DNA from 2 places in the Aminipila sp. genome. Region 1 is predicted to be linked to the other one. Evidence: riboswitches for the same ligand, from Rfam matches in the RefSeq annotation. Region 1 holds a riboswitch; the other holds the start of a gene.
What was found. A riboswitch is a leader RNA that binds a small molecule or an ion and turns the genes downstream of it on or off. The one in region 1 is predicted to bind cyclic di-GMP.
Positions count from the first base shown of each region.

Region 2: it holds a riboswitch for cyclic di-GMP, as region 1 does, so the genes downstream of both, RTW14_RS13145 (copper amine oxidase N-terminal domain-containing protein) here and RTW14_RS01435 (hypothetical protein) in region 1, are expected to answer to the same signal.

Region 1 covers NZ_DAMBYD010000001.1:300,268-306,933, forward strand. Annotated here, with positions in the region: gene uvrC (excinuclease ABC subunit UvrC) at 1-1,854, shown strand, start outside; gene RTW14_RS01425 (DUF1292 domain-containing protein) at 1,954-2,262, shown strand; gene RTW14_RS01430 (NAD(P)/FAD-dependent oxidoreductase) at 2,983-4,368, shown strand; cyclic di-GMP riboswitch class I at 4,628-4,716, shown strand; gene RTW14_RS01435 (hypothetical protein) at 4,813-5,181, shown strand; gene flgC (flagellar basal body rod protein FlgC) at 5,440-5,910, shown strand; gene fliE (flagellar hook-basal body complex protein FliE) at 5,955-6,305, shown strand; gene fliF (flagellar basal-body MS-ring/collar protein FliF) at 6,328-6,666, shown strand, end outside.
Region 2 covers NZ_DAMBYD010000009.1:74,155-80,820, reverse strand. Annotated here, with positions in the region: gene RTW14_RS13160 (putative bifunctional diguanylate cyclase/phosphodiesterase) at 1-84, opposite strand, end outside; gene RTW14_RS13155 (ArsR/SmtB family transcription factor) at 325-654, shown strand; gene RTW14_RS13150 (copper amine oxidase N-terminal domain-containing protein) at 917-1,762, shown strand; cyclic di-GMP riboswitch class I at 1,984-2,068, shown strand; gene RTW14_RS13145 (copper amine oxidase N-terminal domain-containing protein) at 2,080-2,886, shown strand; gene RTW14_RS13140 (HD domain-containing protein) at 2,955-3,422, opposite strand; gene RTW14_RS13135 (hypothetical protein) at 3,524-4,468, opposite strand; gene rlmH (23S rRNA (pseudouridine(1915)-N(3))-methyltransferase RlmH) at 4,713-5,192, opposite strand; gene RTW14_RS13125 (MBL fold metallo-hydrolase) at 5,195-5,992, opposite strand; gene yycI (two-component system regulatory protein YycI) at 6,008-6,666, opposite strand, start outside.

The DNA of each region.
Region 1 (6,666 bases):
ATTTATGTAGGGAAAGCCATTTCCTTAAAGAATCGTGTGCGTCAGTATTTTCAATCGCCTAAAAGCATGCCTGCAAAGGTTAGGGCTATGGTGAGCCACATTGAAGAATTTGAGTATATTACTACTAATACTGAGATGGAGGCGCTAATTTTAGAGTGTACACTGATAAAACGTTACATGCCTAAATACAATGTTTTATTAAGAGATGATAAAACATATCCTTATATAAAAATAACCATGAATGAGGAATATCCAAGGCTGATTAAGACCAGGAGAGTTGAGAAGGATGATGGCAGATATTTTGGTCCCTATACTGATGTGGGGGCAGTGAATCAAATGATAGATTTACTTAATAATATATTCGCACTTAAGAGATGTCCCACAAAGAAATTTCCAGAGATTATAAAGCCTTGTTTGAATTATCATATAAATCAGTGCAGAGGTATCTGTAATGGAAAGGTAAGCAGGGAATCCTACATGCAGGATGTGGCACAAATCATAGAATTCTTGAATGGTAAAACGAAGCCATTTGTAGATATGCTTACTGAAAAAATGTTTGAAGAATCAGAGATGCTAAATTTTGAAAAGGCTGCAGAATATAGAGATTATATAGAGGCAGCTAAAACAATCACTGAAAAACAGCATGTGGTAATGCTTGGAATTAAGGATTTGGATATTGCATTAGCAATCTCCAGTAGCCAAAAATCTTACGTTGTATTATTCTTTGTACGAAATGGAAAACTGATTGGCCGTGAAAACTTTGCTATGGAGGGAACACAAGATAAGGATGAACTGGTATGCGAATTTCTGAAGCAGTATTATAGCGAAAATCCAAATATTCCATATGAAATTTTGGTAGAACGACCTTTAGAAGAAGCAGGTTTAATAGCAGATTTCTTGAGTGAGGTTGCTGGCAGACAGGTGAAAATAACGGTTCCTCAAAGAGGAGACAAGAGAGACTTATTACAGTTAGCACAGAAAGATTCCATAGAAATGCTAAAAACCATTGACGAACGTGAAAATAACCAAAGAGCAAGACGCGCAGCCATTTCAAAAGAAATAGGGAATTTGATTGATTTAATTACTGGAGGATTACCAGATGGGCGACTAGAGCAGTCAAACCACATAGCAGATTTAGGAAAAAAGCAGATTGCTGAAGTTCAGGAATCTGACAATCAAGCTAAAGAATTTAGAGATTACAGAGTAGAGGCTTATGATATTTCTAATACCAACGGGGTGGATTCTGTAGGCGCAATGGTGGTATTTGAAGGCTTAAAACCTAACAAAAAAGAATACCGAAGATTTAAAATCCGAACCATCGAAGGACCAAATGATTATGGCAGCATGCAGGAGGTTATATATCGAAGATTCAAAAGGGCGCTTGAAGGTGACCCTGCCTTCAGCACATTGCCTCATATACTTTTTATTGATGGAGGAAAGGGTCAAGTATCTGCTGTGCAACAGATACTTAGCGCCATGAATTTGAATACAGCAGTTGCAGGAATGGCTAAGGACGATAAACACCGAACCAGGGCATTGGTATATAAAGTTTATGGAACAGAAGAATATGAAGAGATTTTACTGAAGGAGCATCCACTGCTGTTTAAATATACCGGGGTTATTCAAGAGGAAGTTCACAGATTTGCAATAGATTATCACAGAGGATTGCGTGGAAAACGAATCCAAGGATCTGCCCTGGATGAAATTGATGGTGTTGGACCACAAAGGCGGAATTCTCTTCTAGCACATTTTGGAAGTCTTGAGAGGATTAGAAATGCCACAATAGAAGAATTATGTATGGCTCCAGGTATAACAGAATATGTAGCAAACAATATCAAAGAATATTTTGATTGATAAAGGCAAATTATGGTGGTATAGTAATGATGATAGTATATGAAAATTTGCATATACTAAGGAAATTACCAAAACGATTTTTACATGGAGGACTTAAATATGTCAGATAAAGAGAAGTGCACTGGCGGTTGTGACTGCGGATGTGGTGAACACGAACACGAAGATTCAGATTTTTTAACTTTAGAATTTGATGATGGCGTAGAAGTAGAATGCGAAATTATGGGTGTGTTCGATTTTGAAGGAAAAGAATACATCGCGCTTATTCCAGATGACGGAACAGATGATGTTTACATCTATGGATATAAGGAAGTTGGCGAAGAAGAGTTTGAATTAGTTGATATTGATGATGATGCAGAATTTGAAAAGGTTGTTGCTGAATTTGATAAGTTAACAGCAGAAGAAGCTTAATCGTTTTCAAGCGTTTAATAACATGAAAAACAAAATACGTTAATTAAATAAGAAACAAAAAACAGGGAGCGGAATTGCTCTCTGTTTTTTGTTTTGCTGATTTTTTATTTATTTAGGGGAAAATCCATAAGGATAGTTAAATTTTATGGGGATAAAATTTAAACAATTCCCTTAATTTTTTTAAGAATATACCAATTAAAAACTAATGTCAATAGGCAGTTGAAAATACTATATTCTAAATAGTAAGAATAGTACGAATTTGTTATAAGATTGCCATAAAATTACATGTTTTGTACGCAATCTTGCTATTGTATACTTGATACGTATAATCATAGTCCTATTAAGTAGAATTAGAAAAATTTAATGGAATTCAGTATGTTATCGACTTCTGGCTTTCTTTATAAAAGCTATACCAATCAGCGTAAAAAGAAAAAGTCCTGTTATAGTATAAGACTTAAATCCAAAAGTAAGTAAATCAAATATACAATACACAGAGCCTGATAAAAATAATATACCAATGATTAAACTCTTTTTATCCATACTTATTTAAACCTCCGATTGTCAAAAGTAATAATAATAAATAACAACTTTGCTTACAAATCAATATTAAATTTAATTATATCATAAAAAAAGTAAATATTTAATAGTTGAATTATTTTTTTGTTTCGGATATAGTAGCTGTGTATGGTCGAAAGCATGGCCAATCAGTTGGAGGATGTTATGAAAAAATATGATATTATAATTGCCGGAGCTGGTGCAAGTGGAGTATTCTTATCATACGAACTTACGAAGCTTAACAATACAGCAAAAATTTTAATGGTAGATAAAGGTGCACCACTTGAAAAAAGGGTATGCCCAATTAAATTAGGAAAAACGAATAACTGCATAAAATGTGAGCCTTGCCATATCATGAATGGATACGGAGGTGCAGGGACATTATCAGATGGAAAATACAATATTACAACTAAGTTTGGTGGAGATTTACATGCTTACATAGGTCAAGAGCAGGCAATGGACCTTATGGAGTATGTTGATGATGTGCTTTGCAACTTTGGAGGAGCAGACGCTAAGCTTTATTCTACAGGGAATTCTGATTTGAAGACTACGGCTTTAAGAAACAACCTGAACTTGCTTGATGCTAAAGTAAGACATTTGGGAACCGATAGAAATGTTCAGATTTTAGAAAGAATTTGTAACTATACAAAAGACAGAATTGACATGGAGTTTTACGCAACGATATCTGAGGTTACTCAAAACTCAGATGGAACCTTTAATGTAAAAACAAACAAAGGTGGAGAGTACCAATGTAATGATTTGGTTTTAGCAACTGGACGTTCTGGCTCCAAGTGGATTTCACGTATCTGTGAGCAAATGAAAATTGGATTAGAACAAAACAGAGTTGACATCGGGGTTCGTGTTGAACTTCCCGCTGAGATCTTTAAGCACATTACAGATGAAGTATATGAAAGCAAGATAGTATATAAAACAGATAAGTATAATGACATGGTTAGGACCTTCTGCATGAATCCTTATGGTGAAGTTGTTGCAGAGAATACAAATGGCATTGTAACCGTAAATGGACACAGTTATGCTGATCCATCCCTTAGAACAGAAAACACAAACTTTGCACTTTTAGTTTCCAATAAACTGACTGCACCGTTTAAAGACAGCAATGAGTATGGTGAATCAATTGCGAAGCTTTCCAATATGTTAGGCGGTGGAGTTTTAATGCAGAGGTTTGGAGATCTTGTAAAAGGAAGAAGAAGTAGTGATAGACGTATGGAAAAATGCTTTACGCGGCCTACATTAAAAGCTACACCTGGAGATCTGAGCCTTGTACTGCCGAAGAGACAGTTGGATAACATTATAGAAATGATTTATGCATTAGATAAAATTGCACCGGGAACAGCTAATGAGGATACATTACTTTATGGTGTAGAAGTTAAGTTCTACAATTCAAGGGTAGAGGTAAATGAAAATCTTGAAACTAAAGTAAATGGGCTATATGCTTTAGGTGATGGCTCGGGGGTTACACACTCCCTATCACAGGCATCTGCCAGCGGAGTTCATTTAGGTCGGATTTTGGCGAAGAAATATTCTAAATAGCAAAATTGCGCAATAAAAGTAAGATGAAGTAGCAACAACTTCATCTTATTTTTTATTTTTCGACACAAATAGACAGAAAAATACAAAAAAAGAAGTGAATTATGTAGAAATTATGTAGAAATTGTGTTGAAAAATTTAAAATATATGCTATAATAATAAAAAAATAATTGCATCGTTTTTATGATATACGTGATATGCAATGTATATTATTAGTTAATGTTTTAATCCAATTTGATTGTGGGATGCGGATGGTTAAAACTGAAGATTTTAGCAAAGCAGTCGAAAGACTGTGACGCAAAGCTATAGGGCCTGAACTCAAAGACAAAGAGATGGTAGCCAGTTGCATGAATAGGAACTCCTGGTGCAATAGGAGTTTTTTTCGTGGACAAGAAGCAGTACATCTGAATAGCCTGGGGTGCATGAGGGTCAAAGGAGTGTGAAACCATGAGCAATATAGGGATAGCTGTAGTTGAGATAACTAAAGCAAATGTACACAGATTGCTATATGCAAATAAAAATTATTACATGACTAGAAAATATAAGCCGGAAGAATTACAAGAAACATACGAAAATAATGTAGTTGAGCTTATGGATACGGAAAGCAAAATTCGTATGAATATTTTAGTTGAAGAGGCTTTAAGGTACAAAAAGAATAGTATAAATTTTGACATAAAGGTTAACTGCAAGGATGGAGAATGCAAGTGTCTGCTGTGTAAAGGAAAATTTATATATAAACCAGAAAGAGTTACTATGAATATTGTTGAGACGGATATAACAGGTGTAAGTGAAAGCCTTGCGGCTGGCATTTTGTAGCAATTTTGCATGCATTTGGTAAGGGCTACAGAAAAGGGTACATTTTTCTACAATATTTTATCTTTTATGACGCAAAATAGTTGCAAAAACTGCCGAATAATATATAATTTACGTAGGCTAAAAAATGGGTTGATGATACCCATTTTTTTGGAAGGGTGCAAAAAAATGTAAATTATGTAGGGAAGCAAGTTTATATTACGTTATATTAGATGTCACGGATGACAGAATTCAGAAAAAACCAGAAAGGTGGTATGTATATTGTCATTTTTAAGTTCCATGAATATAAGTGCTTCAGCATTAACAGCACAAAGGCAAAGACTTGATATTATTTCAGAAAATGTTTCAAATATTGACACAACAAGAACTGAATCCGGGGGACCTTATAGAAGAAAGATGGTTGTTTTTGAAGACAAAGCGGGAGATGTTTCTTTTAAGGATTCCCTCAACAATGCAATTGTCGAAAGAGGTGCCAACGGCAGATTGGTTAGAAGGGACTACTCACCAGGAGTGAGGGTCAGCGACATTGTAGAAGATCAGAGCGATCTTAAAACGGAATACAATCCAGATCATCCGGATGCGGACGCAAATGGGTATGTTAAACTTCCAAATGTAAACATGCTGGAAGAGACCATGGACAGTATGTCAGCCACAAGATCATATCAGGCAAATGTTACGGTTTTAAATGCAGTAAAACTTATGGCACAGAAGGCACTGGATATTGGCAGATAACTTTAGCTAGCGTGTGAAGAAATTTAATTGGAGGTAATAATCATATGTTTATAGATCCCATGCAGGCAATTAATAATATTGCGAATATAAGCCAGATAAATAAAATTGATGGAAACAATAAGGCAGCAAATGGCGTAACTGAGGGAAATGATACTGGGGCAGCGCAAGGTGCACAAGTTCCGTTTAAATCCGTGTTTGAAGATGCAGTGAAAGATGTTATCAGTACAGATAAGCAGGTAAATGTGGATGCAGAAATGCTTGCAACAGGACAGAGTGATAATTTACATCAGTACAGCATTGACATCGCAAAGGCTCAGCTATCAATAGACCTATTGGTTGAACTAAGAAATAAAGCACTTGATTCATACAGCGAAATCATGCGTATGAGTGTGTAATGTAGGATAAGGTGGCAGGAAATTGCGAGAACGTTTAGGAGAACTATTTACACAAATAAGAGAAAAGCTGGTAGCCATTAACGCTAAGTTAAGCAAAAAGGCTAAAATTATTATTGCAATTGTAACGATTTTAGTAATTGTAATTGCATTTGCATTAGCTCTTGCACTTAATACGACTAATTATTCGGTACTCTATACAGGACTTGATGAAGCAGAAGCCACAAAGATAATTGGCGTACTAGAGGAACAGGCTATCCAGTATGAGCATAAAGATGGAACAATTTTGGTTCCAGAAGAAATGGTTGACAAAGTCAAAGTAGCTTTAGCTGCGGAAGGCTACCCTAAAAGCGGATTTACATAT
Region 2 (6,666 bases), on a different contig from region 1:
AAGGTTACTTTGTAATATCACACTTGTAAAATACACGGAAAATATAACTAGCAATGTAAATACCATATATTTCTGCTTTAGCAATTTCTACTCCCCCTGTTCAGATTTATAGCCCAATAATTAGTGTTTAGGATCCAAAATGCGTAAAAAATAGCTCTTTAGTTACTTTGTATTCTATCATATTACTAATTTTAGTCAAATATTTTTGGAGTTTTATGACAATAAAATTGTTGCTAAAACACTTCTTTTCTACAACTATTGACAATAAACTTCTATAATAGTAAAATGTGCATTGTTAATAGACAATACACAAGGAGAATTATTATGAGATTAAGAAAAGAATCAGATGATATGCAGGAAGAAGAAATATTATTGGTCGCTCAGGTTTCTGACGCATTAGCCCATCCTGCCAGAATAAAAATATACCAGTACATCATGCAGTGCAACAAGGATCGTGTTCCGGTTTGTAACAAAGATGTTGTAGCTGCTTTTAATTATTCTCAAGCAACAATTTCGCAGCACATAAAGAAATTGATACAGGCAGAACTTGTTCAGGCTCAGAGTAAAGACAAGTATTCTTATTATTTCGCAAATATAGGCATTCTTATGAAATATCTAAATGCAACTAAAAAGTTCAGTACTTTCCAAGCTTAATGATTATATAGCGGGGTACCAGACATGACAAATAAATCACTCTTACGAACACTATCTACAACTGTTTTTATTTGTCTTTATTGTTGTTACTTAAAATTGTATGCTGACTGTAAATTATTATTAATAAATATTTAATATATATGTAATATGCTAAATATTGGTTTTTCCCCAATATTATGTTATACTATTCAGCATTAAGGAATAAAGTGGCAGGGCCTAAACATATTGTGCAGGGTAACCTAGCTAATGGAAGGAGATTATTATGAAAAAATTATGTTTTGTCATGATTTTTGCTCTAGTGCTTTCTTCAAGCGCATTTGCTTTTGCAGCAACAGCAAAAACTGACAATGGAAAAACTACTCAAAAAGAATCAACTCAAACAACTCAGTCTGCAATTCAGACAACTTCAGGTGCAGTTAAGACTACATCAAGCGCTGTTGATACAACTTCAAGTGCAGTAAAAGCTACACCAAGCGCTGTTGATACAAAAGAAAAGACAAAGCTTACTGTTGCTGAGAAAAAAGAACTTATTTTAAAGAAGTATACTGCGGACGAGCTTTCATCCGTAAAGAGTGCTGGAGACGCTATTAAAAAGGCAGACTCTACAGTAAAAGTTCTTGATGTTAACAGTATTGTTTCTGATACTAAAGAATTTAAGTTTGATACACCACCAGTTATTAAAGGCAGCAGAACTTTAATTCCTGTAAGAGCTATTACAGAAGGCTTAGGTGCAAAGGTTGCTTATGATCAGGCAACAAAGAAAGTTACTATCACAAAAGATGGAACTACAATTGAATTAACACTTGGCAGCAATGTTGCTGTTGTAAACGGTAAACAGGTTACTCTTGATACAAGTGCTAATACAATGAACAATAGAACTTATGTACCAATGAGATTCATCATGGAAACATTTAATTTAAAAGTTTCCTATGAAAATGACGGAACTATTCAGGTAGAAGATGCAGCTGCAACAACTACTACAGTTCCTGCAATTCAGACTACAACTAGTGCAGTTCAGACAACTTCAGCTGCAGTTAAAACTACATCAAGTGCAGTTGAAACAACTTCTGGTGCAGTTAAAACTACATCAAGCGCAATTCAGAAATAAACGAATAACGAATAAAAGGTGTTGCCTAAAATTGGACAACACCTTTATTTTTTTTCTTTAATATTTTTTGTAGGTTTGCTTTAGTTTTAGCCTTTATTTTAGCATCTTGTACAGACAGAACTTATTCAGACCCAAAGAAAAGATAAATATTCTTTTTTCGACAAAATTCGCTAAAATATTGGTTTTTTTCTTTTTCGTGATATAATTACTAAAATTATTTTCAACGATAACGGCAAACCTTTTGAAAATTAGGGGCGCAAAGCAACAGGGCCTAAACACATAGTGCATGGCAGCCTTGCTACCGAAAGGAGATTTTTATGAAAAAATTATGTTTTGCCTTGGTTTTCGCTTTAGTGGTTTCTTCCACTGCTTTTGCTTTTGCAACTTCTGCAAAAAACCAAAATGGAAAAAATGTTAACGCTCAAAAAGACTCAAAGCAGACTGTTCAGACTACAGAGAGTAAGACTGATAAGCAAAAAGAACAAAACTCTGACGCTGCGGTTCACACAAAAGAGAAGGAAAAACTTACTCTTAGTGAGAAAAAACAACTTGTATTAAAGAAATATACTTCAGATGAGCTTTCAGCTGTTACAACAGCTGGTAAGGCGATTAAAGAAGCTGACTCAACAGTAACAGTTCTTGATGTTAACAGCATTGTATCTTCGACAAAAGAGTTTAAATTCGATACTCCACCAGTTATTAAAGGTAGCAGAACTTTAATCCCTGTAAGAGCAATTACAGAAGGTTTAGGGGCACAGGTTGCTTATGATCAGGCAACAAAAGAAGTTACTATCACAAAAGATGGAACTACAATACAGTTAACTCTTGGCAGTAACGTTGCTCTAGTAAATGGAAAAGAAGTTACTCTTGACACCAAAGCTAATACAATGAGTAACAGAACTTACGTACCAATGAGATTTATCATGGAAACATTTAAATTGAAGGTTACATATAATGATGGAACTATAGAAGTAGAAGAACCTGCAGAAGAAACAACTTCAGGTTCAGCAATTCAAACTACAACTAGTGCCATTGAGACCACTACAAGCGCGGTTGAGACTACAACAAGTGCAGTTCAAGCTACTACTAGCGCTGTTGAAACAACTACAAGTGCTATTCAGTAGCTTTAAAGGAAATAAAAAAGGTGTTACCTCTTTTGGGGATAACACCTTTTTTTAATGTCAGGGTCAATTTACTTTTTACTTAATAACTGTTCTAATCTGGCCTGTTGTTCTGGTCTAGCCATCTTATATCCATATTGATAAAAATCTAAAACATCTGCATCTTTAACAATTTCCTCAATAGGGCTCCCCACTTCGCTCTTATTGCTGTGATTTTTAACAGCTAGTGATAGAATCCCGATTTCATCTTCTGTAAAAAGATTAGTTTTTTTAAGAAATTCCTGTACAGGCAGATATCCTGCTTCTGCATGATCAGCCTGCTTCCCTGTTATGATTCTTCCATAATCATGTATTGCACATGCGGAAGCTGCGAGTATGGGCTCTACCCCTCTCTCTTCTGCCATCAAGTATCCAAGCTTTGCACAGCTTGATATATGTACACGTTCCCAATCAATAAAATGATCCCTCTCAGAAACAAGTTTTTCATATTTGTCAATTTCCTTTAATAATGCGCTTTGCAATTGTAATAATTTATGCATAATACTTCCTCCCTCCAAAATAAACTGTATTATTTTATTAATACAGTAATACATCATAGGTTAACGAATTGTAATTGTTATAGGCGTTAGTAATGCAAAAATTAATCTAAGCGTGTCATTTCATGCATAAGATTGGAATTTTTATAAGTGGAAATAATCGTTGAGCCACTTGCAACCAACATCAAAATGTATCCAATTACTAAATCTCCAATGAAAGCCCCTCTAAAACTTGCTTCCTCTTGTAATAAACTTGGAATCAATCGAAATGCATCAAAGAAAGTAATAGCATATTCCTTTTTAAATTCATTAAATATTTCAAGAGCTACAGCAATATTTTCTGCAAAGTAGAGCATTGCAATTGCGACTACCAAAGAAATAATTACACCTACAATATTTAATTTGCCCCCAAATTTTTCATACCCCTTCATAGAGCAAACTGCCATTACCAGCCCAGCGATTCCTGCTATGTAACCAAGTTGATATACGATTACCCAAAGCACAACTCCAATTAACGAACCAAGCAATGATCCTACGATGCCTGCAATAACATTGCTTTTTCTTTGGTTGTTTTCAAGTTGAGCCATTGATAAATCTGCCTGTGCTTTTTCAAAACAATCGTTGCACATAGTTGCATATTGACTGTTGATGCTAAACATGCTCAAATTTGTCTGACTGCCACAGTATTTACAACAGCTTACCATACCATTAGTTCTGCAATAGCGGGTAACAGCATCCAGCACCTCACGTATATTTTGCAAATTATTCTTCATTTTAAATTTTACACTTATAGAAATTGTGTTGTCATCAAAACTAGCAAATTTGACATAAGGTTTTGTCTGAGACAGTGATAGCAAATATTGAGAAATAGCTTGTTCTTGCTCAGGTGATTCCATACCAATGTTCATTGTAATAATAAACAGTTTTTGTTGGGCGGCATTCTTGATTATTGTATCATATCCATGATATTTACCGTATGCCAATAACCTTTTACTATTATACGTCAGACCTACCTCTTGTGCGAAAGTTTTTAAATTTTTTAGTGACATGAAACATCCTCCAATATATATTTTTTATAATAACTATGGTCTGAACTTTTAAATACAATATTAAGACCAAAAACTTATTTTACCAAGTTATTCCATATTGTGCAAGTATTTTTAGTGACATTTTTTTATCAGGAAACAACTTCTTACTGAAACGGTGCATCCGCTGGGGGGATAGAACAGAAAAAGGGATACCATTTTTTTGAAAATGGTATCCCTTATCCATACACTATATGTTATATGAAAGTTACTTGTGGTAGCTTTCATTCTTAATGATCTTAAACGCTCGATAAACTTGTTCCAATAAAAATACCCGCATCATTTGATGTGGAAAAGTCATAGCAGAAAATGAAAGTTTAAAATCTGATCTTTGGCTAACTTCCTCTGATAAGCCCAGAGAACCGCCTATAACAAATACCAGATCACTTTTTCCGTCTAACCCTAGCTGATTTATTTTATCCGCCAGCTTTTCAGAACTTAGCTGATTGCCCTTAATCTCCAACGTTATAACATAAGAATCTTTCTTTATCCTTTTTAATATGTTTTTGCCTTCTGCAACCTTAACCGCCTCTTCTTCCGCCGTTGAGGCATTGTCAGGCAGTCGTTCCTCCTTTAATTCGTCTATTACCAATGTACAATATTTGGACAATCTTTTACTGTATTCCTCTATTGCACTCACCCAGTACTTTTCTTTTAATTTACCTATACAAACAATTGTAATGTTCATTTTTATACCTTATAAATCATACTGATTTCATCCTTCATCATAGTATTTAGCTGAAGCTGTTTTCCTAAATAATGTTCTGATTCCTCTAATACATTTTTTATAGTTTGATATGCCATCTCAGGGAAATTATTTTCTCTGCTTAAATGAGCAAGTAACACTCTTCTAGGCTTGCTATAGCATTCGTCTAATAATCTGCATAAACAATTTCCTGCCGCAACATTCGATAAATGGCCCTTATTTCCCAAAATTCTTTGCTTAACGTTCCAAGGATATCTTCCTACCTTTAGCATATTCTCGTCATGGTTTGCTTCCAATGCTAAAAGGTCCGCCTGCTTCATTTCTGTAAATATTTCTTCTGTTATGTATCCTGTATCTGTGACAATACTTATCTGCTTTCCCTCTGCAAAAAAGGAAAAGCCTACAGGTTCTACTGCATCATGAGATATATGAAAAGGTTTTACTTGTATATCTCCAATAGAAAAAATCTCTCCTGTAATAAAAATCTCCCGCTGTGTCTCAGGAACATTTCCTTCAATCTGTGTCCATGTTCCTGCGTTGGCATAAGTTTTAACCTCTGGCAGTTTTTTTGATATAACACGAAGACTTTTAACATGGTCTATATGTTCATGGGTTACAAGTACACCCTTAACCTGCTCTTCCGGGGTTTCCGTTGCACTAAGCCCTTCAATTATTTTTTTCCCACTTATTCCCACGTCTATCAGTAAGGCTGTATTGTTACTTCTTATCAAGTAACAATTCCCACTGCTTCCACTAGAGAACGAACAAAAACTAAATGCCATCTATATATTTTCCTTTCATGCTTTATATGCATCAATATATTTCGTCTTACCACCATTATATGTAATCTCCCATGCCGGGAAAGCTGTATCCGATACAAGTGATTCTCCATTAAATCCCGAATCATTTATCCAGAATACCAATTCCATCTTTTCTACATGAATTGCTTCTTCAGAATCTTTTTCACTCATAAACATTAATAATGCTTCTTCAGGTGATGTAACTTTTATTTTTTTCTTACTTTTTGGTGTTGGTGTTAATAGCTGCCTTGTAGCATCTTTTATTTTTCCATGAAGAAAAGTCACGGCCATAAAACTATCCCCTATGGCAATGTTTTTATAACAATTTTTATATCGCACCACCGTAGACTTTCCTTCTGTCACCACCTGGTCAAAAACAAGATTATCATTAAATAACTGGCAGTCTTTTAAAAACTGATTCGCAGTTTTATGGTAAGCTTCCATTTTAGAATCTGCTGATATATTATATATATCACGCTTCAAATTTTTTTCAATGAGGTCCTGCTTATCATTATTATACTCAATAGTAATAGCCGGCATATTTTCATATTTATCAGGTATTTCTGTATTCACAAAAATATTTTTTGCCTCAAGCACAGCAAATAAAACGTCTTTATCCACTATCTTATGATCTGTTTCATTCTTCGTAAGATAGG